Regions from separate parts of the Microbacterium sp. bgisy189 genome, predicted to be linked through region 3. Evidence: riboswitches for the same ligand, from Rfam matches in the RefSeq annotation. Region 3 holds a riboswitch; each other region holds the start of a gene.
What was found. A riboswitch is a leader RNA that binds a small molecule or an ion and turns the genes downstream of it on or off. The one in region 3 is predicted to bind thiamine pyrophosphate.
Positions count from the first base shown of each region.

Region 1: another riboswitch for thiamine pyrophosphate. It lies ahead of AC3ENX_RS06490 (ECF transporter S component); the one in region 3 lies ahead of AC3ENX_RS02000 (MFS transporter).
Region 2: another riboswitch for thiamine pyrophosphate. It lies ahead of thiM (hydroxyethylthiazole kinase); the one in region 3 lies ahead of AC3ENX_RS02000 (MFS transporter).

Region 1 is NZ_JBYIPT010000003.1:253,166-260,943, forward strand. It holds gene AC3ENX_RS06465 (enoyl-CoA hydratase/isomerase family protein) at 1-625, opposite strand, end outside; gene AC3ENX_RS06470 (SDR family NAD(P)-dependent oxidoreductase) at 633-1,394, opposite strand; gene AC3ENX_RS06475 (phosphotransferase) at 1,575-2,300, shown strand; gene AC3ENX_RS06480 (energy-coupling factor transporter transmembrane component T family protein) at 2,495-3,289, opposite strand; gene AC3ENX_RS06485 (ABC transporter ATP-binding protein) at 3,286-4,749, opposite strand; gene AC3ENX_RS06490 (ECF transporter S component) at 4,752-5,387, opposite strand; TPP riboswitch at 5,378-5,489, opposite strand; gene AC3ENX_RS06495 (D-alanyl-D-alanine carboxypeptidase family protein) at 5,527-6,900, shown strand; gene AC3ENX_RS06500 (SLC13 family permease) at 7,052-7,778, opposite strand, start outside.
Region 2 is NZ_JBYIPT010000001.1:233,594-241,371, forward strand. It holds gene AC3ENX_RS01190 (HAD family hydrolase) at 1-172, shown strand, start outside; gene AC3ENX_RS01195 (glycoside hydrolase family 65 protein) at 204-2,759, shown strand; gene thiD (bifunctional hydroxymethylpyrimidine kinase/phosphomethylpyrimidine kinase) at 2,772-4,217, opposite strand; gene thiE (thiamine phosphate synthase) at 4,214-4,879, opposite strand; gene thiM (hydroxyethylthiazole kinase) at 4,876-5,691, opposite strand; TPP riboswitch at 5,683-5,777, opposite strand; gene AC3ENX_RS01215 (DNA polymerase III subunit gamma and tau) at 5,865-7,778, shown strand, end outside.
Region 3 is NZ_JBYIPT010000001.1:408,426-416,203, reverse strand. It holds gene AC3ENX_RS02010 (YbaK/EbsC family protein) at 204-686, opposite strand; gene AC3ENX_RS02005 (NAD(P)/FAD-dependent oxidoreductase) at 703-1,998, shown strand; gene AC3ENX_RS02000 (MFS transporter) at 2,006-3,307, opposite strand; TPP riboswitch at 3,299-3,400, opposite strand; partial or broken gene AC3ENX_RS01995 (ubiquitin carboxyl-terminal hydrolase family protein) at 3,437-3,556, shown strand; gene AC3ENX_RS01990 (Glu/Leu/Phe/Val dehydrogenase family protein) at 3,760-4,827, shown strand; gene AC3ENX_RS01985 (AMP-binding protein) at 4,944-6,530, shown strand; gene AC3ENX_RS01980 (hypothetical protein) at 6,561-6,887, shown strand; gene AC3ENX_RS01975 (glutamyl-tRNA reductase) at 6,909-7,778, opposite strand, start outside.

The sequences.
Region 1 (7,778 bases), on a different contig from region 3:
TGGCCTGCCCGAATGCGGCGGTCGCGTTCTCGAGCCAGAACGCGGCGACCTCTGCGGTGCGCGCGGCGGGGTCGTCGGAGACCTCGTTGACGAGCCCCCAGTCCAGCGCGGTGTCGGCGTCGATCGTGACGTCTTGCAGCAGCATCCGCAGCGCACGGCGCTCCCCGATTGCGGCGGGCAGCAGGGTCGAGACGCCGAGGTCGGGGGTGAGGCCGATGTTGGCGTACTTGCTGACGAACTTCGCCTGCGGCGCGGCGACGATGTAGTCGGCGGCGAGCATGAGCCCGAGGCCACCGCCGGCGACCGCGCCCTGCACGGCCGCGACGATCGGCTTGTCGGAGGTGACGAACGTGCGGATGCCGTCGTGGATCGTGTGCGCCATCTCGGTGATCGCGTCGCCACCGGCACCCGACGAGGCCATCGCGACGACGTCGCCGCCGGCGCAGAACGCGGGGCCCGCGGCATCCAGGATGATCGCTCCGACGGAAGGGTCGGCGGTCAGCTCGTGCGCGAGGTCGCGCCAGCGGGTGCCCATCTCGAAGTCCATCGCGTTCAGGAACGCGGGACGGTTGAAGGTGAGCCGCGCGAGGGCGCCGTCGCGCTGCAGCAGGATCGTGTCGCTCATGGGTTCCTTACTTCGGGGCCATGCGGATTGCGCCGTCCATGCGGATCGTCTCGCCGTTGAGGTAGCCGTTGTCGATGATGTGCAGGGCCAGCGACGCGTACTCGTCGGGGCGGCCGAGGCGTGCCGGGTAGGGCACCTGCTCGCCGAGGGAGGCCTGCGCCGCTTCGGGGAGCCCCGCGAGCATGGGGGTCTCCATGATGCCGGGGGCGATCGTGCAGACGCGGATGCCGTAGCGGGCCAGTTCGCGGGCGATCGGCAGTGTCATGGCGTGCACGCCACCCTTGCTGGCCGAGTAGGCGGGCTGGCCGATCTGTCCGTCGAACGCGGCGACGGAGGCGGTGTTGATGATGACACCGCGGTCGCCGGATGCCGTCGGCTCGGTCTGCGCGATGGCGGCGGAGGCCTGTGCGATGACGTTGTAGGTGCCGATGAGGTTGATGCGGATGATCTTCTCGAACCCGGCGAGCGGCGACGGGGTGCCGTCACGGTCGAGCACCTTTGCGGGCGGGGCGATGCCGGCGCAGTTGACGACGACACGCAGCGGACCGGCCGCGGTGGCTGCCTGCACGGCGGCGGCGACCTGGTCAGCGTCGGTCACGTCTGCGGGCGCGAACGTGCCGCCGAGCTCGGCGGCGATGTCGGCGCCGGCCGAGGTCGGCAGGTCGACGATCACGACGTGCGCACCGGCATCCGCGAGCCGTCGCGCGGTGGCGAGACCCAGGCCGCTGGCACCGCCCGTGACGAGGGCGGACGCTCCTGCGATGTCCATTGCGTTCTCCTTCGAACTGGTCCTGCGTCCCACCATACGCGGCACTGCGTGCCAGTCGCGAACCGGGACGCGTCCAGGCTACCGGCGGCCGCTCGCGCGCGGCAGACTGTTCGGGATGGATCTCCGGCTGCGACGCGTGTACAACGAGCCCGCCCCCGACGATGGGTTCCGGGCGCTCGCATGAGCATTCCGGCGGCCGATCTCGACGTCCCGGCGACGGTGCGGGCGCTCGCCGGCGGCGCGGCGCTCACGCCGGTGTGGCGCAACGAGCTCGGCGGCGTGACCTTTCGCGCCGACGACGGCCGGCACATCAAATACGGACCCCGCAACACCGAGACCTCGATGGCCGACGAGGCGGAACGGCTGCGGTGGGCGGGCCGGTTCACACGGGTGCCGCAGGTGCTGGATGCTGGTGCCGACGCGACCCACGAATGGCTCGTGACAGCGACCCTCGACGGACGCTCTGCGGTGGATCCGCGCTGGATCGCCGAGCCCGCCGTCGCGGTGCGCGCGGTCGGCGAAGGGCTGCGGGCGCTGCACGATGCGCTCCCCGTCGCGGACTGCCCGTTCGATTGGGGCGTACCGGGTCGCATCCGGAACGCGGCAGCCCGCGGCATCCGTGTCGACGTGCGCCGGCACGAGACGCCGCCGATCGACCGCCTCGTCGTTTGCCACGGGGATGCGTGCTGCCCCAACACGCTGGTCGGCGACGACGGCCGGTGGTCCGCCCACGTCGACCTCGGCGCGTTGGGCGTCGCCGACCGCTGGGCCGACATCGCGGTCGCGTCGATGAGCACCGAGTGGAACTACGGCCCCGGCTGGGAGGACGAGCTCATCGCCGCATACGGCGTCGAGCCCGATCGGGAGCGCCTCTCCTTCTACCGCGACCTCTGGAACGCGACATGAGCTACCCGCAGATGTTCGACGACGACGATCCGCTGCCGCGGCATCGGCACGAGCTGGCGGAAAAGGGGACGCATGTTGTCGTCGCGGCGCGCTCGAAGCGACGATACGCGTCCCCCTTTTCAGGGACCGCGGCTCCAGGGACGGCGACTCCAGGGACGGCGGCTCCGGGGACGGCGGCTCCAGGGACGGCGGCGTCAGGACCAGACGAAGCGGAACAACCCGACGGCGACGGCGGTACCGAGGGCCACGGCGACGATCGCGAGCGCGCCGACGACGGCGACGGCGTCGCGCGACGTGAGCCGTGACCGGCGAAGCCAGGTACGCTCCCCCGGCGCCCCGAACCCGCGGGCCTCCATCGCCATCGACAGTTTCGTGCCGCGACGCACGGCGAACACCAGCAGCACGAACGCCATCGAGAAAAACCTGCGCAGCGCGCCGCGATCGCCCACGCCACGCGCGCGACGTGCGAGGGTCATCGACCGCCAGTCGTCGACGAACAGCCCGAGCGTGCGGGTGCCGGCGAGCACCCCCAACACGAAGTTCGTGGGCAGGCGCACGATCTGCGCCAACGCTGCCGCGAGCTCGTTCGGGTCGACGCGACCAAACAGCAGCACGGTCGGCACCGCGAGGGCGAGCACCCGGATGCCGACGGCCACCGCAGTCGCGATCGAGGCGTCGCTGATCGTAGCCAGCCCGAACGTCCAGTACACCTCGCCGCCGGGCTTGCCGTACAGCAGCACGCTCATCCCGGCGATCGGTGCGACCAGCAGCACGGGCAGGAGTCGTCGCAGCACCGTCGACAGGCGCAGGCCCGTCAGCGGCAGGCACAGCAGTTGGAGCACGACCGCGAGGATGCCGCTGACCACGTCGATCGAGGCGAACAGCGGCAGCGACAGCAGCACGGCCAGCAGCAGTCTGGTGGCGGGGTTCACGCCGTCGAGCCACGCGGTGCGGGTGACGGCCGGCTCGGTGCGCTGCAGCACGCTCATGCTGCGACCTCCCCGGCGTGCGGCAGCGACAGCTCGATGCGGTGGCCGCCCAGATGACTCTCCACGTCGGCGTCGTGCGTGACGGCGATCACCGTGCCGCCGCCGGCGATCTGCTCCTGCAGCAGCTGCACGAGTTCGATCCACCCGCGACGGTCCTGCCCGAAGGTGGGCTCGTCGAGGACGAGGACCGGCGGCGCCGTCGCGAGCGCCGTCCCTACCGACAGCCGCCGCTTCTGGCCCCCCGAGAGGGTGAACGGATTCGCGCGCGCCAATGGTGCCAGGTGCAGGCGCTCGAGCAGCTCGTCAACGATCGCCATCCGCGCCAAGTCGAAGCCCGCAGCGCGCGGGCCGACGGCGAGCTCGTCGCGCACCGTCTTGGCCAGGAATTGGTGCTCGGGGTCTTGGAAGACCACGCCGATCCGACTGAGGAGCTCGCGTGAGGTCCACTTCGCCGGGCGACGACCCTTGCGACCGGCGAGCGCCGGCGCGGCCTCGACGACGCCGCGAAGCTCCGGCAGCAGCCCGGCGAGCGTCAGCGCGAGCGTCGACTTTCCACTGCCGTTCACGCCGGTGATGACCGTGGCGGCCCCGCTCGGCACCGCCAGGCCGAGGCGAGTCTGCACCGCATTGCGCCCGTCGCGCGAGACGGCGAGCCCGCGCGCCCGGAGCACATCGCTGCCACCGCCACCCCGCGGCAATGCCGGAAGGTCGATGGCGCGACCGGGCACCCACACACCCGCGGCGGCGAGTGCGACGCCGTGCGAGGTGAAGACCTCGGCGGGCGGGCCGTCCGCGAGCAGTCCGCCCTCGGCATCCAGCACGATGACCCGGTCCATGAGGTCGACCCACACGTCGGTGCGGTGCTCGATCACGATCAGGGTCGCACCTCGACCGGCGACTGCCCGTTCGACCGCGCGCCGGACTTCGCCGACACCGGCCGGATCGAGGTTCGCCGTCGGCTCGTCGAGCAGCAGAAGTCCCGGCTGCATCGCGAGGATGCCGGCGATCGCGAGCCGCTGCTTCTGCCCGCCGGAGAGGTGCTTCGTCGGGCGATCGCGGGGTACGTCAAGACCGACGGCGTCGAGGGCGGCAGCGACGCGGCTCGGGATCTCGCTCGGCGGGACGCCCAAGTTCTCGCAGCCGAACGCGACGTCGTCGCCGACCGTGGACAGCACGACGCCGGCGTCTGGGTCTTGCAGCACGAGGCCCACCTGCCCGCGGCAGGCATCGGGCGCCTGGCCGTCCAGGCGGATCTCGCCGGTGGTCTCCCCCTCGTCGGCGCCGCCGAGCAGGCCTGCGAGACCGGCGAGCAGCGTCGACTTGCCCGCACCCGAGGCGCCGAGCAGCAGCACACGCTCACCCGGCTCGATCGTGAAGGTCACATCGGTCACGGCCGCGGCGCGCCGGCCGGCGTAGCGCCACCCCCAGCCCGACGCCGTGACACGTGTCGGACGGTGCACGCTCAGACCTCGGTGCGGGCTTCGCGTCCGGCGGCGAAGCGACTCAGCGCGCCGGTCGCCGCCAGCGCCCGAACCAGCAGCCAGCCGACGATGCCGGCGAGCACGATGCCCGAGGCGACCGCGACGCCGAGGTAGATGAGGTTGTATTCGAGGGTCTTGAGGATGTTCGGCGTCGTTCCGTAGAACAGCTCGAGCACCACTGCGCCGAGTGCCGCGCCGACACCGGCGAGGATCGAGACCGGCAGCGTGAAGCGACGGTAGAAGAAGGCGAGGAAGACCAGTTCGGCGCCGAGCCCCTGCGCCAGGCCCGACATGATCGTGCCGACGCCCCACTGGTTGCCGAGCAGCGCTGAGACGGTCGCCGCGACGAGCTCGACGAACAGCGCCGCGCCGGGCTTGCGGATCACGAGCCCGCCCACGACGCCGCCGAGCAGCCAGATGCCGAGCGCGACGCCGCCGAGGCCCGGGGTGAGTGCATCCATCGCACCCCACCAGGCGTACCCGACGGTGTTCCAGCCCGAGAAGACCAGACCGATCGCGACACCCAGGACGCTCGCGACGATGATGTCGACGGGGCGCCACGCGAAGCGATTCGCGGTGGCAGAACGGACGGTGGTGGACGACGCGGACGCGTGCATATCTACTCCTCCCTGCGCCGGCATGACCCGGATCAGGTTCGACGGTCGAAGCGTGGTTCGCTTCCTCTCAGCCCGGCTCACCGGACTCCCGTGGTTGTCGCGTCGAGTATAGCGCCGACGGTCACGGTAGTTTTGTCGCGTGGATGATGCGCGCGACCCCGACGGCGCACCTCGCAACCCCTCGACCGGCACGACGGCGCTCGCGTGGGTGGACGAGGAACGCATCATGTCGGGCGCCCAGCCCACCGTGCCCGCTCGCGGACGCGCGCCCGACCTGCTGGCCCGTCGGCCGCGACGACGGATCCCACCCACGTTCTTCCTCGTGCCGATCGCGACGGTGCTTGTGCTGGCCTGCGCGTACACCGGCGCAGCACTGCTGTGGCCGCTGCACAACGTGCAGCCCACCGTGACGGCGGCCGAGATCGCGACCGTGGCGGCACCCGAGACCGCCGTCAGCTGGCCGGAGAACGGCAGCGCCGCGGTCGGGGTCGACGGGCTGGAGACGGTCGCGGCATCCGATGACGAGGCCGTGCCGATGGCGAGCATCACGAAGCTCGTGACCGCACTCATGGTGCTCGACGAGACGCCGCTCGAGGTTGGCGAGCAGGGTCCCGAGCGCGAGATCACGTGGGCCGATCGCTACCGCTACTGGGAGTACCTTGCGCGCGGCGAGTCGGCGCTCGACGTGCCCGTCGACGGCACCCTCACGACCTACCAGCTGCTGCAGGGCATGCTCATGGGCTCCGCGGGCAACTACGCCGAGCTGCTGACCGCCGACACCTGGCCGACGGATGCCGAGTTCTCCGCCGCCGCGACCGAGTGGCTCGACGCCAACGGCCTGAACGACATCGTCGTGGTCGACCCGAGTGGCATCAGCCAGGAGAACGTTGCGACACCTGCCGCGCTCATCGACCTCGGCGAAGCCGCCCTCGACAATCCGGTACTCGCCGAGATCGTCGCCACCGAATCGGTGGAGCTGCCCGGCGCCGGCGAGGTCGAGAACACGAACGAACTGCTCGACGACGGCGCGGTGGGGCTCAAGACCGGCACCCTGTACGGCGACTACAACCTGCTCGCGGCCCGCGACATCGACGCCACCGACGCGGTCGTCACCGTCTACGCCGTCGTGCTCGGCCAGATCGGCAACGACGCCCGCTTCGACGAAGCGGAGCGGCTGCTCGATGAGGTCGTCGCCGAAGCCGAGACCCCGGTCACCCTTCCTGCGGGAACGGTCGCCGGTTCTGTGACGACCCTCTGGGGCGACTCAGCAGACATCGTCACCACCGAAGACGTGTCGGTGCTCGCGTGGAACGGCGCGTCTGCGGCATCCACCCCTGCGCTCGACCTGGGCGAGGCGGCGGCCGATCGCGAGGACGGCGACCCGGCCGGGACCGTGTCATTCGAGGGTCCGGTGAACGCGCAGACGGCACCGCTTGCGCTCACGGCGACGATCACCGACCCCGACGGGTGGTGGCGACTCACCCACCCGCTCGAGCTGTTCGGGCTGGGGTGAGTGCCGGGGTGCAGTTGAGCGCCGGCTCCCGGCATCCTTCGAGCGCACGGTTCGGCGCGCGTTCGGGAGGGGAACGGCGTTCGGGAGGGCCGCGGCGGCGGCGATCAGCCTCCCGAGTGCAGAGTTCCTCCCGAGCGCGCGGCGCCAGGGGCTAGAAAGGCCAAATCACCGGCACGTACAGCACCGCGACGGCGAGGAACCCGACCGTGAGCGGGGCCCCGAGGCGCCAGTAGTCGCCGAAGCGGTAGCCGCCGGGCTGCATGACCATCACGTTGGCGGGCGTGGCGACCGGGGTGAGGAAGGCCGCCGCCCCGGCGACGGTGAGGGCCATCATGAACGGCTGGATGCTGACGTCCAGCGTGGCGGCGATCGCCACCGCGATGGGGGCGACCACCAGCACGGTGGCGACATTGGAGATGAACTGCCCGAGCACCATCGTCAGCACGCACAGCACCAGCAGCGCGAGGTGCGGCGACGCGCGGCCGATGAGGGCGAGCACGCCGTCGGCGACGAGGTCCGCGGCTCCCGTGGAGGTGAAGGCGGCCGACAGTGCCATCATGCCGGCGATGAGGATGACGGTGGTCCACGAGATCGCGCGGTAGGTCTGCGGCACCGTCAGCACGCGGGTGACGATCAGCGCACCGGCGGCGAGCAGTCCCGCCACCGCCGGGGGCACGAGCCCGGTCGCCAGCAGCACGACCATGACGCCGAGGATCACGAGGGCTCGGCGGGCACCGCGGCCGAGCGGGACCGCCCGCTGCAGCGCCTGCGGCGAGGTGACGGCGATCACGTCGGGCGAGGCGGTGTAGCGGGTGAGCGACTCCCAGGGGCCCTGCACGAGGAGGGCGTCGCCGGCCTGCAGGGTGAGGGCACCGGCG
Region 2 (7,778 bases), 170 kb from region 3:
GCTCGACCCTGCCCGCGTCGCGGCCTTCGAGGACGCCCATTCCGGTGTGCAGTCGGCCGCCGCCGCAGGCTGCGGTCTCGTCGTCGGTGTCGATCGTGGCGCCGGTGCCGATACGCTCATCGCCAGTGGCGCGCATGTCGTGATCGACGACCTGTCCGCCTACGTGGCGTGACCCGCCCCCGTCACCACTCGAGAGGCCTGTGATGATCGATCGCGATCGCTTCCCCGTCGACCCGTGGCGTCTGGTCGAGACCGAGTTCTCGCTCGACGACGTCGGTGTGACCGAAACCATCTTCGCCGTCGGCAACGGCTACCTCGGTCTGCGCGGCAATCACCCCGAAGGTCGCCATGCCCTCGAGCACGGCACCTTCATCAACGGGTTCCACGAGGTGTTCCCGATCCGCCACGCCGAGCAGGCGTTCGGGTTCGCCGAGACCGGCCAGACGATCGTCAATGCGCCGGATGCCAAGGTCATGCGCGTCTACGTCGACGACGAACCGCTCGCCTTCGACGTCGCCGATGTGCGCGAGTACGAGCGCGTGCTCGACTTCCGCACCGGCGTGCTCACCCGGCACGTGCGGTGGATGACCCCCAGCGGCAAGGACGTCGTCATCGACTTCGACCGCATGGTGTCGTTCGAAGAGAAGCACCTCGCCGTCATGCGCGTGACCGTCACGGTGCTCAACGCCGACGCGCCGGTGACCGTCAACTGTCAGCTCATCAACCGTCAGGACGGCGAAGACGTCTACGGCGGCACGCCCAAGCCGCATGCGGCGGCGGGTTTCGACCCCCGCAAGACCGAGAAGTTCCACGAGCGGGTGCTGCAACCGCAGGAGTACTGGCAAGACGGCCTGCGCTCCGCGCTCGCGTACCGCGTCGCCGAGTCGGGCATGACCCTCGCGCTCGTCGCCGACCACGTCATCGAGACCGAGAACGAGTACTCGGCCCGCACCCTCGTCGAACCCGACATCGCCAAGAACGTGTTCCGCGTGCAGGCGAAGGCGGGCGTGCCGGTCACCGTCACGAAGCTCGTGAGCTATCACACGTCGCGCGGCGTGCCCGCACGCGAACTGGTCGACCGGGGGCGCCGCACGCTCGACCGCGTGCTCGGCGAGGGCGTGCACACGCCGTTCGAGCGGCAGGCCGCCTGGTGTGAAGCGTTCTGGCAGCGTTCCGACGTGCAGATCGGTGGTCGCGACGATCTGCAGCAGGCGACCCGCTGGTGCCTGTTCCAGCTTGCGCAGGCTGCCGCGCGCGCCGACAGCCTGGGTGTGTCCGCCAAGGGTGTGTCCGGCTCGGGCTACAGCGGGCACTACTTCTGGGACACCGAGATCTATGTCCTCCCGTTCCTCGCGTACACGACGCCGCAGTGGGCGCGCAACGCGCTGCGCATGCGGTACCTCATGCTGCCTGCCGCCCGCCGCCGCGCGGCGATGCTGAACGAGGCCGGTGCGCTGTTCCCGTGGCGCACGATCAACGGCGAGGAGGCGTCGGCCTATTACGCCGCCGGCACCGCGCAGTACCACATCAACGCCGACGTCAGCTTCGCGCTCGCGAAGTACGTGCGGGCGACGGACGACACCGAGTTCCTGTACCGGGAGGGCGTCGACATCGCCGTCGAGACCGCCCGCCTGTGGGCCACGCTCGGCTTCTGGCGCTTCACCGAGAACGGCGACCCCGAGACGTTCCACATCCACGGCGTCACCGGCCCCGACGAGTACACGACGGTCGTCAACGACAACCTCTTCACGAATGTGATGGCTCGCTTCAACCTGCGGTTCGCAGCGCGCACGGTGCGCGAGATGGCGGCGGACGCGCCCGACGAGTACGTCGCCATGCTCGACCGGCTCTCGCTCGACCCCGCTGAAGCGGATGCGTGGGATGCTGCGGCAGAGGCGATGCACATCCCGTACAGCGAGGCCCTCGGCATCCACCCCCAGGATGCGGTGTTCCTCGAGCGCGAAGTGTGGGATCTCGAGAACACGCCGCGTTCGCAGCGCCCGCTGCTGCTGAACTTCCACCCGCTGGTGATCTATCGCTACCAGGTGCTCAAGCAGGCGGACGTCGTGCTGGCGCTGTTCCTGCAGGGCAACCACTTCACGCCCATCGAGAAGCTCAACGACTTCGAGTACTACGACCCGCTGACCACGGGGGATTCGACGCTGTCGGCGGTCGTGCAGGCGATCCTCGCGGCGGAGGTGGGCTATCAGGAGCTCGCGGAGCACTACTTCGAGCAGTCGATCTTCGTCGACCTCGGCGACCTGCACCACAACGCGTCCGACGGTGTGCACGTCGCGAGTGCGGGCGGGGTGTGGACGGCGCTCGTGAGTGGTTTCGGCGGCATGCGCGACCACTACGGCGAGCTGTCGTTCGACCCGCGTCTGCCTGCCGGATGGGACTCGCTCGCCTACACGCTGCACTGGCGCGGCACCCAGCTGAAGGTATCGCTCACAGCCGACGAGCTGTCGATCGCGGCGGGTGAGGGCGAAGACGTCGAGCTCAGCGTGCGCGGCACCGCCTACACCGCGGTCGCCGGTCAGACCCTGACCGTCCCGCTCGACGGCCAGGGCCCGGTGATCGCGGGGCGTCCGACGCTCGGCATGCTCGCCGAGTCGCGTCGTGATGACGGCTCCCGCCTGTCGGCGTCGGTGCCAACGAGCACCGCGACGACGGCGATCCCGACGATCGACGACGGACTCAGCCCGGTCGAGACGGTCGCCGACGTCCGTGCGCCCGACGACCACGACTCCGGCAGGTGAGACCGCGGAGCATCACCCCGTCAGCACGTCGACGCGGTCCTGCAACGGGGCCGTGAAGAACGCCAGTTCGAGTCGCATCGATCTGGCGAAGGCGGCATCCATCCGTGCCCGACCGGCAGCCGACGACGCGCGGGCGGCGGCGTCGGCGAATTCGATCGCGCGCCGCGTGCTCACGTCGAACGCCGGATCGCCGTAGGCGTCGAGCCAGTCCGCGAAGGCGTGCCCGTCGCGGGGGATCTCGCGCCAACGCCGCCCCAGGTCCTGGTACAGCCAGAAGCAGGGCAGGACGGCGGCGAGCAGTTCGGCGTGGTCGCCGCGGGCGGCGACGGCGAGCAGGTGGTCGGTGTAGGCCGTTGTCGCGGGGGCTGCAGCCGGCAGGTCGCCGTCGATGTGGTGTGCGTGCAGCCGGTCGACCTCGGCGAGTGCGCCGCGCGCCGACTCCGCCCAGAACGCCTGTGAATCGCGGGTCGGTGCGGTCGCGGACAGCTGCGCGAGCACCCGCGAGTACTCGTGCAGGTAGAGCGCGTCTTGCGCGAGGTACCAGTCGAACGCGTCGCGGTCGAGTGTGCCCTCGCGCAAGCCGCGCACGAACCGGCAGCGGTCGGTTGCGGCGCGCACCGGTTCTGCCGCCCGCCACGCGCGGTCTGCCCACCCCGCGGCGGGCACCGCTTCGTGGAAGTGGTCGACGGGGCCGTTGCCGCCGCCGACCTCGAGCGCGTCGGCCGCGAGCAGCGCGCCGGTGAGCCAGGCCTTCGCCCGCGTCAACGCCTCGGGCCAGGCGAGCTCCTGGGCGCGCAGCACCGCCATCGCCGACGACAGCGAGCAGCCCGTGCCGTGCGTGTTGCTGGTCGCGACGCGGGTGCCGGCGACGGTGTGCACGGAGTTTGCGTCGACGACGGCATCCGGGCTCTCACCGCCAGCGAGGTGCCCGCCTTTGAGCAGTACCGTCGCGCCGGTGTCGACGGCCAGCCTGCGTGCCTGCTCCACCGCCTCGTCCCAGGTCGTCGCCCAGGTGCGATCGGTCAGCACGCCGAGCTCGGGCAGGTTCGGCGTGACGAGGTCGGCGCGTCGGCACAGCTCGCGCAGTGCCGTGACGGCTTCTTCGTCGAGCAGCCGGTCACCGCTGGTGGCGACCATGACCGGGTCCAGCACGACGATCGGCGGGTCGACGCGGTCGAGCCACTCGCGCACGGTGTCGATCAGCGGTGCCGAGTGCAGCATGCCGAGCTTGACGGCGTCGATGCGCACGTCGTCGGAGACCGCGTCGAGCTGTGCGCGCAAGAACGAGACCGGTGGCACGTGCACCTCTCGCACGCCCCGGGTGTTCTGTGCGACGAGTGCGGTCGCGACGGCCATGCCGTAGCCGCCGAGTGCGCCGATCGTCTTCAGGTCGGCCTGCAGCCCTGCACCGCCCGTCGGGTCGGTGCCGGCGATGCTGAGCACGCGTGCCCGGCTCATGCCGCCACCTCCGATCGGGCGTCGTCCCATGCCGCACGCAGCGCGGCGGCAGCCCCACGCGGATCGCTCGCGCCACTGACCGCGGTGACGACGGCGACGCCGGCGGCGCCGACCGCGCGCAGCGGTGCGACATCGTCGACCCCGATGCCGCCGATCGCGACGCAGGGCAGCGTCGTCGCGGATGCCAGTCGCGCGAACCCGTCGTGGCCGAGTGGTGTCGGATGATCGGCCTTGGTCAACGTGGGGCGGATGACGCCGACGCCGAGATAGTCGATCGTGCCGGCCGGCATCGCGTCGGCGGCTGTGAGGTGCTCCGGCCGGTTCGCCGTCCAGCCGACGATCGATTCGGCACCGAGCAGTCGACGCGCCGTCAGCGGCGGCACGTCACTCTGTCCCAGGTGCACGCCGTCGACTCGCGCACCGGCGTCGCGGGCTGCGAGCGCGACATCGACGCGATCGTCGATCAGCAACAGCGCCCTGCCTGCGATCGCGAGATCGAGCCGGCGTGCCTGCTCGATCTGTTCGCGGGCCGAAGCGGTCTTCGCGCGCAATTGCACGATGCGCACCCCGCCGTCGACGGCCGCCTCGACGACCTCCACGAGCCGGTCGACCTCGAGGCGGTGATCGGTGACCAGGTGCAGGCTCGGGTCGAACGCGCTCACGAGGCCGCCCCGATCAGGCCGGCGATGCGCACGCGGTCGCCGGCGAGGTCGTCGGGCGTCAGCGCGTCGAGTGCGTCGAGGAACGCGACCGCGAACGAGCCGGGCCGGCGCGAGTGCGACGCTGCACGTTCGGATGCCGCGGCATGCACGGCGCAGGCCGCGACGGCCGCTTCGAACGGCGCAGCAACGGCCAGGAATGCGGCCGTCGTCGCGCCCAGCGTGCAGCCGCCGCCGGTCACGCGGGTCAGCAGCGCATCGCCGCCGTGGATCCACGCGTCGCGCTCGCCGTCGGTCACGAGGTCGACCTCGCCGCTGACCGCGACGGTGCCGCCGGTGCGCCGCGCGAGATCGCGCGCCGCGTTCGCCGCATCCTCGGGGCGGTCGAGCGCGTCGACGCCCCGGCCGCCCGCCGAGCGCCCCGCGAGCGCGAGGATCTCGGATGCGTTCCCCCGGATCACTGCGGGGGAATGCTCGAGCAGTTCGTGCGCGAGCGCCGTGCGCACCGGCAGCGAGCCGACCGCGACGGGGTCGAGCACCCACGGCGTGCCGACGGTGACCGCCTCGCGGGCGCCGTCGCGCTGTTCGGCGCGCGGACTGCCGAGATTGACGAGCAGGCCGTCTGCGACACGGGCGAACATGCCGGCCTCGCCGGGCAGATCGCACATCGCGGGCGATGCGCCGAGGGCGAGCAGCGCGTTCGCGGTGAAGCCGGTGACGACCGCGTTCGTGATGCACTGCACGAGCGGGTGTGCGGCACGCAGCGCATCGAGCGCCGCGCCGGGGGACGGATGGACAGGCGTGCGAACACTCATTCGCGACATCCCTTCGCTAGTACGAACTAGATCAGGTTCGACGGGTGTGGTCTCAGCCCGCCGTGCGGGCACCCCGTGTCACTGTGCTCGACCGTAGCGTCATCGCGGACGTGCGTCCAACCGCGTCGCGCATCGGCACCCCCGATGTCGGGCCCACACCATAGGCTGTTCGGGTGACCACCGCCCTGTACCGCCGCTACCGTCCGGAGACCTTCGGCGAGATGATCGGTCAGTCGCAGGTGACCGAGCCCCTGATGACGGCACTGCGCGGTGATCGGGTCGGTCATGCCTACCTGTTCTCCGGGCCCCGCGGATGCGGCAAGACGACGTCTGCGCGCATCCTGGCGCGCTGCCTCAATTGCGCCCAGGGCCCCACCGACACCCCGTGCGGGCAGTGCGACAGCTGCGTCGAACTCAGCCGCGGCGGCGGCGGATCGCTCGATGTCGTCGAGATCGACGCAGCGAGCCACAACGGCGTCGACGATGCCCGAGACCTGCGCGAGCGCGCGATCTTCGCGCCCGCGCGCGACCGCTTCAAGATCTTCATCCTCGACGAAGCGCACATGGTCACCGCGCAGGGCTTCAACGCCCTGCTCAAGCTCGTCGAAGAACCGCCCGCGCACGTCAAGTTCATCTTCGCGACGACTGAGCCCGAAAAGGTCATCGGCACGATCCGTTCGCGCACCCACCACTACCCGTTCCGGTTGGTGGCGCCGGCCGCCATGCTCGAATACGTCGAGCAGCTCTGCGGTGCCGAGGGTGTGCAGGTCGAGACCGGTGTCCTGCCGCTCGTCGTCCGCGCGGGTGGCGGATCGCCCCGTGACACGCTCTCGCTGCTCGATCAGTTGATCGCCGGGTCCGACGACTCCGCCGAGGGAACGGTCGTCCGCTACGAGCGCGCCGTCGCGTTGCTCGGCTACACGCATGGGGCGCTCCTCGACGAGGTCGTCGATGCGTTCGCGGGCGGCGACGCGGGTGCGGCGTTCGGCGCCGTCGACCGCGTCGTGCAGACCGGTCAGGACCCGCGTCGCTTCGTCGACGACCTGCTCGAGCGTCTGCGCGACCTCATCATCGTCGCGGCGACGGGCGAGGGCGCGACCGCCGTGCTGCGCGGCGTGCCCGCCGACGAACTCGAACGCATGGGCCGGCAGGCCGCCGCCTTCGGCACCGACCGGCTCTCGCGCATCGCCGACCTCGTCGTGACCACGCTCGACGAGATGAACGGCGCCACCTCGCCCCGCCTGCAGCTCGAACTCCTCGTCGCGCGCGTCCTCGCCGGTGGCGCTGCCGTTGCCGTTGCCGCGACCGCGCAGCCGCTGGCACAGGCCCCGGCGCAGGCCCCGGTCGTTGAGCGAGCGCAGCCCCCGGTCGTTGAGCGAGCGCAGCGAGACGAAACGCCCGCACCACCCGCACCGCCGACGCCGACCGGCCCCGTCACGCTCGAGCAGGTGCGTGCGGCCTGGCCCGAAATCCTGAAACAGCTCGAACCGATCAGCCGGTCGTCGTGGATGCTCGCGACCGGTGCGCGGGCGGTCGCGTACTCCGATGACGACGTGCTCACGCTCGCGTTCGGCACGCAGAGCGACGTCGCGGCGTTCAAGAAGCTCGCCGCTGGCAAGGGGCCGAGCGAAGACCTGCGCGGCGCCATCCGATCGGTCCTCGGCGTCCGCGTGAAGTACGTTGCGCGTCACGAGCCGAGCGATGCCGCGTCCACGCGCGAGCCCGGCGGCACCGCAGCACCTTCGGACGACGTGCCGCCCGACCCCGACCCGGCGCCGTACGAGCCGTCTGATTCCGACCCGTACGATCCGGGGCCGTCCGAGCCCGCTCCCGAGCGCCCCGCATCCGGTCCGGCCGGCGGTGCACCGGCGCGGCCCGCGGCTCCCCAGCGCGGCCCGGCACCGACAGCCCAGCCCACCTCCCAACGCGAAAGCGCACCTGCACAGACCGCGCCGGTCACCGAGTGGGCCGTCGCCGCGATTCCCGCCGACGAGCCGGGAGCGTCGGCGCAGTTCGCGGTCGATGACGAACCGGAGGAGGCGGCGACCGTGCCGGTGCGCACGCTCACGGCGCCCCGCGACGGCGAT
Region 3 (7,778 bases):
TGCCGCCCCGCCTCCACGCCACAGTCTCGTGAGGCGGCCGAGTCGTTCGAATATCGGATGCCGGAGCTCTACGCCGGGGACGCGTCCGGTGAAGCCGGTCGTCCGGCACCCGCGCCCTATCCGGCCGCGTGCCGTCCGCAGGCATGGTCGGCCGCTGCCGCCGTGACCTGCGCGCGCATCGCCGGGGGTGCGTGAGGGGGCGCTCAGGCGACGTCGGCGACGGTGGCACCGGTGAGCGCGACCAGCTCGTCGAACGTGAGCGGAACGACGGTGTGCGGTGTGCCGCCGGCAGCCCAGATCTCGTCGAACGCGCGCAGGTCGGCATCGACGACCGTGCGCAGCGGGGCGGGGTGGCCCGTGGGTGCGACGCCGCCGATCGCCTGCCCGGTCGCATCGCGCACCTGCTCGGGCGTCGCCCGGCGGATCGGACCGGTGCCGAGACGTTCGGCGAGCGCGGCCGTGTCGACGCGGTGCGCACCGCTGGTCATCACCAGCAGCGGTGCGTCGTCGCACTGGAAGACGAGGCTGTTGGCGATCGCGCCGACCTCGACGCCGAGGGCCTGCGCGGCCAGCACGGCGGTGGATGCGGCATCGGGCAGCATGACGATCTCACCGGCGATGCCCTTGGCGCGAAGCGCATCATGGACGAGTCGGCTGCGGGGCGAGAGGTCTTCGGGCGCGGTCACCGCTTCAGCCTAAGCCGTGTTCGCGCACGGCAGATCGGGCCCCGATCCCGGGCACGGGTCGGGTGACGAGTGTGTCGAACATGCACGAATCCGGCACCGTCATGAATCCCACGTTGACCGACGAGCAGTGGGACAAGCTGCGATCGCACGCGACGCCGCACGACGCCGAAGTCGGCGAGTTCTTGGTGCGTGCAGGGCAGGAGGGTCCGGCGCTCGTCGTCGTCGAATCAGCGCTCGTCGAGGTCGTGCGCGAGAAGCTGAAGTGGATCGACGAAGAGATCATCGGCACCGGCGGCCGCCGCACCTTCATCGGCGAACTCGGCGCGCTCAACGGGCAGCGTCCCTTCCTGTCGCTGCGGGTCGCCGAAGCGGGACTCGTGCACCTCGTCAGCCGCGCCGACCTGCGCGCGCTCATGGACGAGGACGACGAGCTGTGCGACCTGCTGCTGCACGCCCTGTGGGCGCGCCGCGAGGGGCTGCGCAACAGCACGGCGGCGATGACCTTGAAATTGATGGGCGGCGGCGACCTGATCGGCCAGGCGACGCTGCAGGCGCTGAAGTTCGGCGTGCGCGTGTACGCACCGTGCGCCGCCGTCTCGCTCGAGCAGTCCGGCGACAACCTCGACATCACCCTCGCCGACGGCCGCATCATCTGCGCACGGTCGGCGATCGTCACCTCGGGCGCCGCGTACCGCCGTCTGCAGCTGGATCGCTGGGACGAGTTCGAGCGCGCCGGCATCTACTACGCCGCCACCCCGCTCGAACTGCGGCAGGTCGCCGGCGACCGGTCGTCGTGGTCGGCGGTGCCAACTCCGCCGGGCAGGCGGCGCTGTATCTCGCTGCGAACGACTGCCCCGTCGACCTCGTGGTGCGCGGCGACGATCTCGGCGCGCGGATGTCGTCATACCTGGTCGGAAGGCTCACCGAAGACCCCCGCATCCGGGTGCGCATGGCCTTGAACGTCGTGTCGCTCGGCGGCGAACGGTCACTGGCATCCGTCGGCATCGACACAGTCGGCGAGGTCGACGCCCGCGGCCTGTTCTGCTTCATCGGTGCACAGCCCGCGACCGACTGGATCGCGCAGCTCGATCGCGACGCCGAGGGGTTCATCCGCACCGGCACCGATGTGCAGGTGCAGACCCTCGCACGTTGGCAGCACGTGGGCCGCGAGCCGCTGCCGTTCGAGACGTCGACGCCACGGGTGTTCGCCGCCGGTGACGTGCGCCGCGGGTCGATGAAGCGTGCCGCCGCCGCCGCCGGCGAAGTCTCGAGTGCCGTCGCCTCGGTGCACCGCGCGCTCGCGCTGGTCTGAGCCGACGTCAGCGGGTGACGGGGCGCGCGATGACCGCGCCGACCGCGCCCACGAGCGCCGCCAGTGCCATGAGCGTCGCGACGGGCCACCAGTGGCCGGTCGCCGCGACCATCGCGGTGGCCGCGAGCGGCGCGAGTCCGCCGCCGACGATTCCCGCCGCTTCGCGACCGATCGTCATGCCGGAGTAACGCACCGCGGGGTCGAACAGCGACGCGAGCCAGGCCGGCTGCACGCCGTCGGCAGCGGCGTTGACGATGCCGATCATGAGCGTGAGCACCGCGACGACGAGCGTCGCGTCACGGGTGTCGAGCACGACGAACAGCGGTGCCGCGAGCACTGCGAGCGCTGCGAGCGCTCCCCCGGTGACCCACGCGGCGCGCCGGATCAGCAGCGCCCACACCGGGCAGAGCGCGGCGGCGACGGCGGCGGCGACCATAAGCGCCGTGAGGGTGACGGTCTTCGGCATGCCGAGCACCGTGGTCGCGTAGCCGAGGCAGAACACCGAGACGACGTAGAAGCTCACGTTCTGGCCGAACCGGACGAGGAACACGGCGAACACGTTGCGCGGCGCCACGAGCGCGGCCCGCAGCGGCGCGCGCTCGCGGTCGCCGCCTTCGACGACCCGGTCGAACTCGGGGGTCTCGGCGACGCGTGTGCGCAGGTACAGTCCGAGCAGCACCAGGGCGCCGCCGGCGAGGAACGGCAGCCGCCATCCCCACGCGAGCAGGCCCTCGTCACCGACGGCGGCTGCGACGATCGTGAACGCGAGACTGCCCAGGATGAGCCCGACGTAGAGTCCGCTCGTCACGAGCGCGCCGGCCACGGCGCGGCGCGTGCCGACACTCTCGAGGGCGAGCAGCGCGGCACCGCTCCACTCCCCGCCGGCGGCAGCGCCCTGTGCGAATCGCAACACGACCAGCAGCACGGGGGCCGCGACGCCGATCTGCTCGTAGGTCGGAAGCACGCCGATGAGCGCGGTCGCTGTGCCCATGACGAAGAGGGTCGCGAGCAGTGTGCGCCGCCGGCCGATGCGGTCGCCGAAGTGCGCCGAGACGAGTCCGCCGATCGGTCGCGCGATGAAGCCGGTGGCGTAGACGGCGAACGACAGCAGGATCGCCGTCAGCGGCTCTTCACGCGTGAAGAACAGCGTCGGAAAGACGAGGGCTGCCGCGGTGCCGTAGAGGAAGAAGTCGTACCACTCCAGCACGGTCCCGATGGATGCCGCGGCGACTGCGCGTCGCGACCGGCCTTCCGGGGGCCCGGCGGGGGTGGCTGTATGGGTGGACGGTGTGGTCAGGTGCACGCTCATCGGCGACATCCCTTCGCTCGCATGATCGAGATCAGGTTCGACGGGTGTGATCTCAGCCGCCGCGCGAACGCATCGGCACCCCGTGTCGGGACCCGAGCATAGTGGCCGCCGGATGGGCAGCCTGACCACATGACGGACACACGATTCGACACGACGGCACCGCCTTCGGGCGATGGCTGCGCCGAATGCGACGCGGTGGACGGCTGGTGGGTGCATCTGCGCAGGTGCGCGGCGTGCGGGCACGTCGGCCTCGCCTGACCGCATCCACCCCGCCGCCGAGATTGCCGAAACTGTCGCCCGGAGGGCCGTTTCGCGACAGTTCGCGCAATCTCGCGAGCCATCGCGCAGCGAATCTGCTCGCAAATCGACGCGATCAGGCGCACAATGGTCATGGACCCGCAACGCCGCGGGCCGCGAGTGCACGCCCACAAGGCCGGCCGAAAGAGAACGCGATGACCCACGCTCTGCCCTTGCCCGATGTCACCCACGAGCGCGTGGAGGTGATCACCGGACGGCGCAGTGGCCTGTTCATCACCGTCGCCCTGCACTCGTCCGTCCTCGGCTCCGCCCTCGGTGGCGCCCGGCTGTGGACCTACCCGCACTGGAGCGATGCGCTCGGCGACGCCCTGCGACTGTCGGCCGCGATGACGCTGAAGAACGCGGCCGCGGGACTGGATGCCGGTGGCGGAAAGTCCGTCATCGCTCTGCCGCCCGGCACGGTGCTCGATGCCGAACGCCGTCGCGCCGCCTTCCTCGACCTCGGTGACGCGGTCGAGCTGATGGGCGGCCTGTACCGCACGGCGGAAGACGTGGGTTCGACCACGGGCGACATGCTCGTCGTCTCGGAGCGCACCGAGCACGTCGTGGGCCTGCCCGACACCGTCGGCGGTTCGGGCGAGCCTGCCGGCCCGACGAGCCTCGGCGTCTACGAGTCGCTGCGCGCGACGCTCGAGCGGGTGACCGGCTCCCCCGACGTCGCCGGTCGTCGCATCACGATCTCGGGCCTCGGCCAGGTCGGCAGCCGCCTCGCCGTGCGCCTGTCGACGGAGGGTGCCGCGCTCACGGTCACCGACGTCAATCCCGACAAACTGCACCTGGCCGCCGAGCTCGGCGCGACGTGGGTCGCACCCGGCACCGAGCACACGGTGCCCGCAGAGGTGTTCGTGCCCGCCGGCATCGGCGGGGTGCTCGACGACGAGACGATCGACGCGCTCGATGCGCGCGCGGTGTGCGGCCCGGCCAACAACCCGCTCGCCGCCCACAGCGGGGCGCAGCGTCTGGCAGACCGCGGCATCCTCTACGCCCCCGACTTCGTCGTGAACGCGGGCGGGGTCATCTACCTCGACCTGGTCGCCAAGCATCTCGGTTCGCGCGATGAGGTGTTCGCGCGCGTCGCAGGAATCGGCGACACGATCCGCACGATCTTCGACCGCGCCGAGCACGACGGCACGACGCCGCTCGCGGCGGCCGAAGCGCTCGCTGCGGCACGCCTCCAGGCAGGAGCCCACGCGCTGGTCTGACGCGCGGATCACACGGGTCGAAACCCAGTCCCGCGGCGGTTGATCCCGAGTGCCACCGGTGAGAGGATCGAATCCCGGCGACGAGGCCGGGGAGTGATCTTCGAGGGAGACGATCCGTGTTCACCAGCCCCTTCCCTGACGTCGAGATTCCGAACCAGGGCATCTACGACTTCCTGTTCGGCTCGCTCACCGATGACGAGCTCACACGGGTCGCACTGATCGATCCGGCAACGGCCGCAGAGACGACCTACGGTGCGCTGCGCGCCCAGGTGAACGCCTTCGCGGGGGCACTTGCCGCGCGCGGCGCCGAGGTCGGCACGGTCGTCGGGCTGCTGTGCCCGAACGTGCCGGCGTTCGCGACGGTGTTCCACGGCATCCTGCGCGTCGGCGGTGTCGTGACGACGATCAACTCGCTGTACACGGCGGGTGAGATCGCGAAGCAGTTGACGGATGCCGGCGCCACCTGGCTCATCACCGTGAGCCCGCTGCTCCCCCAGGCCAAGGAGGCCGCGGCATCCGTCGGCATCGCCGATGACCACCTCATCGTGCTCGACGGCGCCGAGGGACACCCGAACCTGCGTGAACTGCTCACCGAACAGCAGTCGCCACCGGAAGTGATCTTCGACCCGGCCACGCACGTCGCCGTCCTGCCGTACTCGTCGGGCACGACGGGCGTCCCGAAGGGCGTCATGCTGAACCACCGCAACCTCGTCGCGAACGTCGAGCAGTGCCGCGTGAACATCGACCTGAAAGGCAGCGACCGGGTGCTGGCGGTGCTGCCGTTCTTCCACATCTACGGCATGACGGTGCTGTTGAACCTGGCGCTGCGGCAACGGGCGAGCCTGGTCACGATGCCGCGGTTCGATCTGGAGCAGTTCCTCACCAACATCCAGGCCTTCGCGTGCACGTACCTCTACATCGCGCCCCCGATCGCGGTGGCGCTCGCCAAGCACCCCATCGTCGACACGTTCGACATCTCGACCGTGCATTCGGTGTTCTCGGGCGCGGCACCCCTCGACGGCGAGACGGCGGAGCTGGCGGGGAGCCGCATCCATGCGCGCATGTTCCAGGGGTACGGCATGAGTGAGCTCTCGCCGGTCTCGCACGCCATGCCCTACACGCGGGACGACGTGCCGGTGAGCTCGGTCGGTGTCGCGCTGCCGAACACGATCTGCAAGCTCGTCGACACCGAGACGGGGGCAGAGATCACCGAGTTCGGCGACGACGGTGTGACCGCACCGGGCGAACTGTGGGTCAAGGGTCCGCAGGTGATGCTCGGCTACCTGAACCGCCCCGATGCGACGGCCGAGACGATCGACGCCGACGGCTTCTTGCACACCGGTGATATCGCGACGCACGACGAACGCGGCTGGTACACGATCGTCGACCGACTCAAGGAGCTCATCAAGTACAAGGGCTACCAGATCGCTCCGGCTGAGCTCGAAGCGCTGCTGCTGGGGCACCCGAAGGTGATGGATGCCGCGGTCATCGGCGTCCTCGACGACGAGAAGCAGGAGATTCCGAAGGCGTTCATCGTTGCGGTGCCCGATTCGGGGCTGACCGCCGACGAGGTGATGGCGTTCGTGGCCGACAACGTCGCGCCGCACAAGAAGGTGCGCCGGGTAGAGTTCATCGACCAGGTGCCGAAGTCCGCCTCCGGCAAGATCCTCCGCAAGGATCTGCGGGCGCGCGAACAGGCCTGAACCGCCACAGTCCCGAGTCAGAGGAGCACGATGCCCGCGCAGGACGCCGCCGATCGGATGATGCACCAGGCCCATGAGGCCTTCGACCGCGGCGACACCGTGCTGCACCTGCAGTTCGAAGTGAGCGGGCTGGGCGGCGCGCAGTCATCGTGGGGGTCGAGCGAGAACCTCATCGGCAGCGACGACCACGTCGGCTACTTCCTCACGCACGTTGAGCAGATCGGCTGGCGCCTCGAGCACACCGGATACACGTTCGTGCAGACCGGGGCGTCCACCTCCCAGAAGATGTGGGGCACCGGCGAAGGTGTCGTCACACGGGGCGTCGTCGTCGGCTACTTCACGTTCCGCCGCGCCTGAACACCCCTGGCAAGAGCCGGGTCAGGCGGACTGTTCGCGCTCGTCGGGGCGGGTGACGGCGGGGGTCACGGCCGGCGGCACGGCGATGTCGTGCAGGGTTCGCATGGCCTGTTCGACCTCGGCGATGCGCCCCTGCAGCGCGAGGTCGCGGATGCGGACGGAGGGGCCGTGCAGCAGCACTCCCGCGAGGTGGCGCAGCGCCGCTTCGGTCTCGTCTCCGGCGCCACGGGCGCGGGCCCTGGCGATCTCGGCGTCGAGCAGGGCGTGCACTTCGCGGCGCAGTGCCGTGATGGCGGGGCCGGCGGCGATGTCGGCGGCGTATTCGGATGCCGCATCCCCCACGAGCGCGCGGGCGTGGGCGTGCGCGTCGAACTCGGCGAGCGGCTCGTGCAACTTGATGGTTTCGAGGTCGAGCAGTTCGACCCCGTCGACGGCGCCGACCTCGGCGTCGACGTTGCGGGGCAGCCCCAGGTCGATCACGAGCACGCGGTGGCCGGGTGCGAACGCGTCGGCGTGGACGACGGCATCGGTCGTGCAGGTGATGACCACGTCGGCTTGATGCGCGGCATCCGCGAAGGACGGCTCTGCGACGAGCCCGTGCGTCGATGCGAAGGCTGCGGCGCGGCCCGACGGCGAGTACACGCGCAGGTCGTCTGCGCCGAGGGCGCGGACGGCGCCGACCGTGCGGGCGGCGTAGCGGCCGGTGCCGACGACGAGCACGCGGGCCTTCGACCAGTCGGTGATGCGGCTGGAGGCGAGGTCGAGCGCGAGCCGCACGAGCGAGCGGTGCGCGCCGCGCAGCGACGTGCGGTTGCGTACGCCACGGCTCGTGTGCAGCGCCTTCTGGAACAGGCGCTCGAGGTCGCTCGACGACGTTCCCTCGGTGCGGGC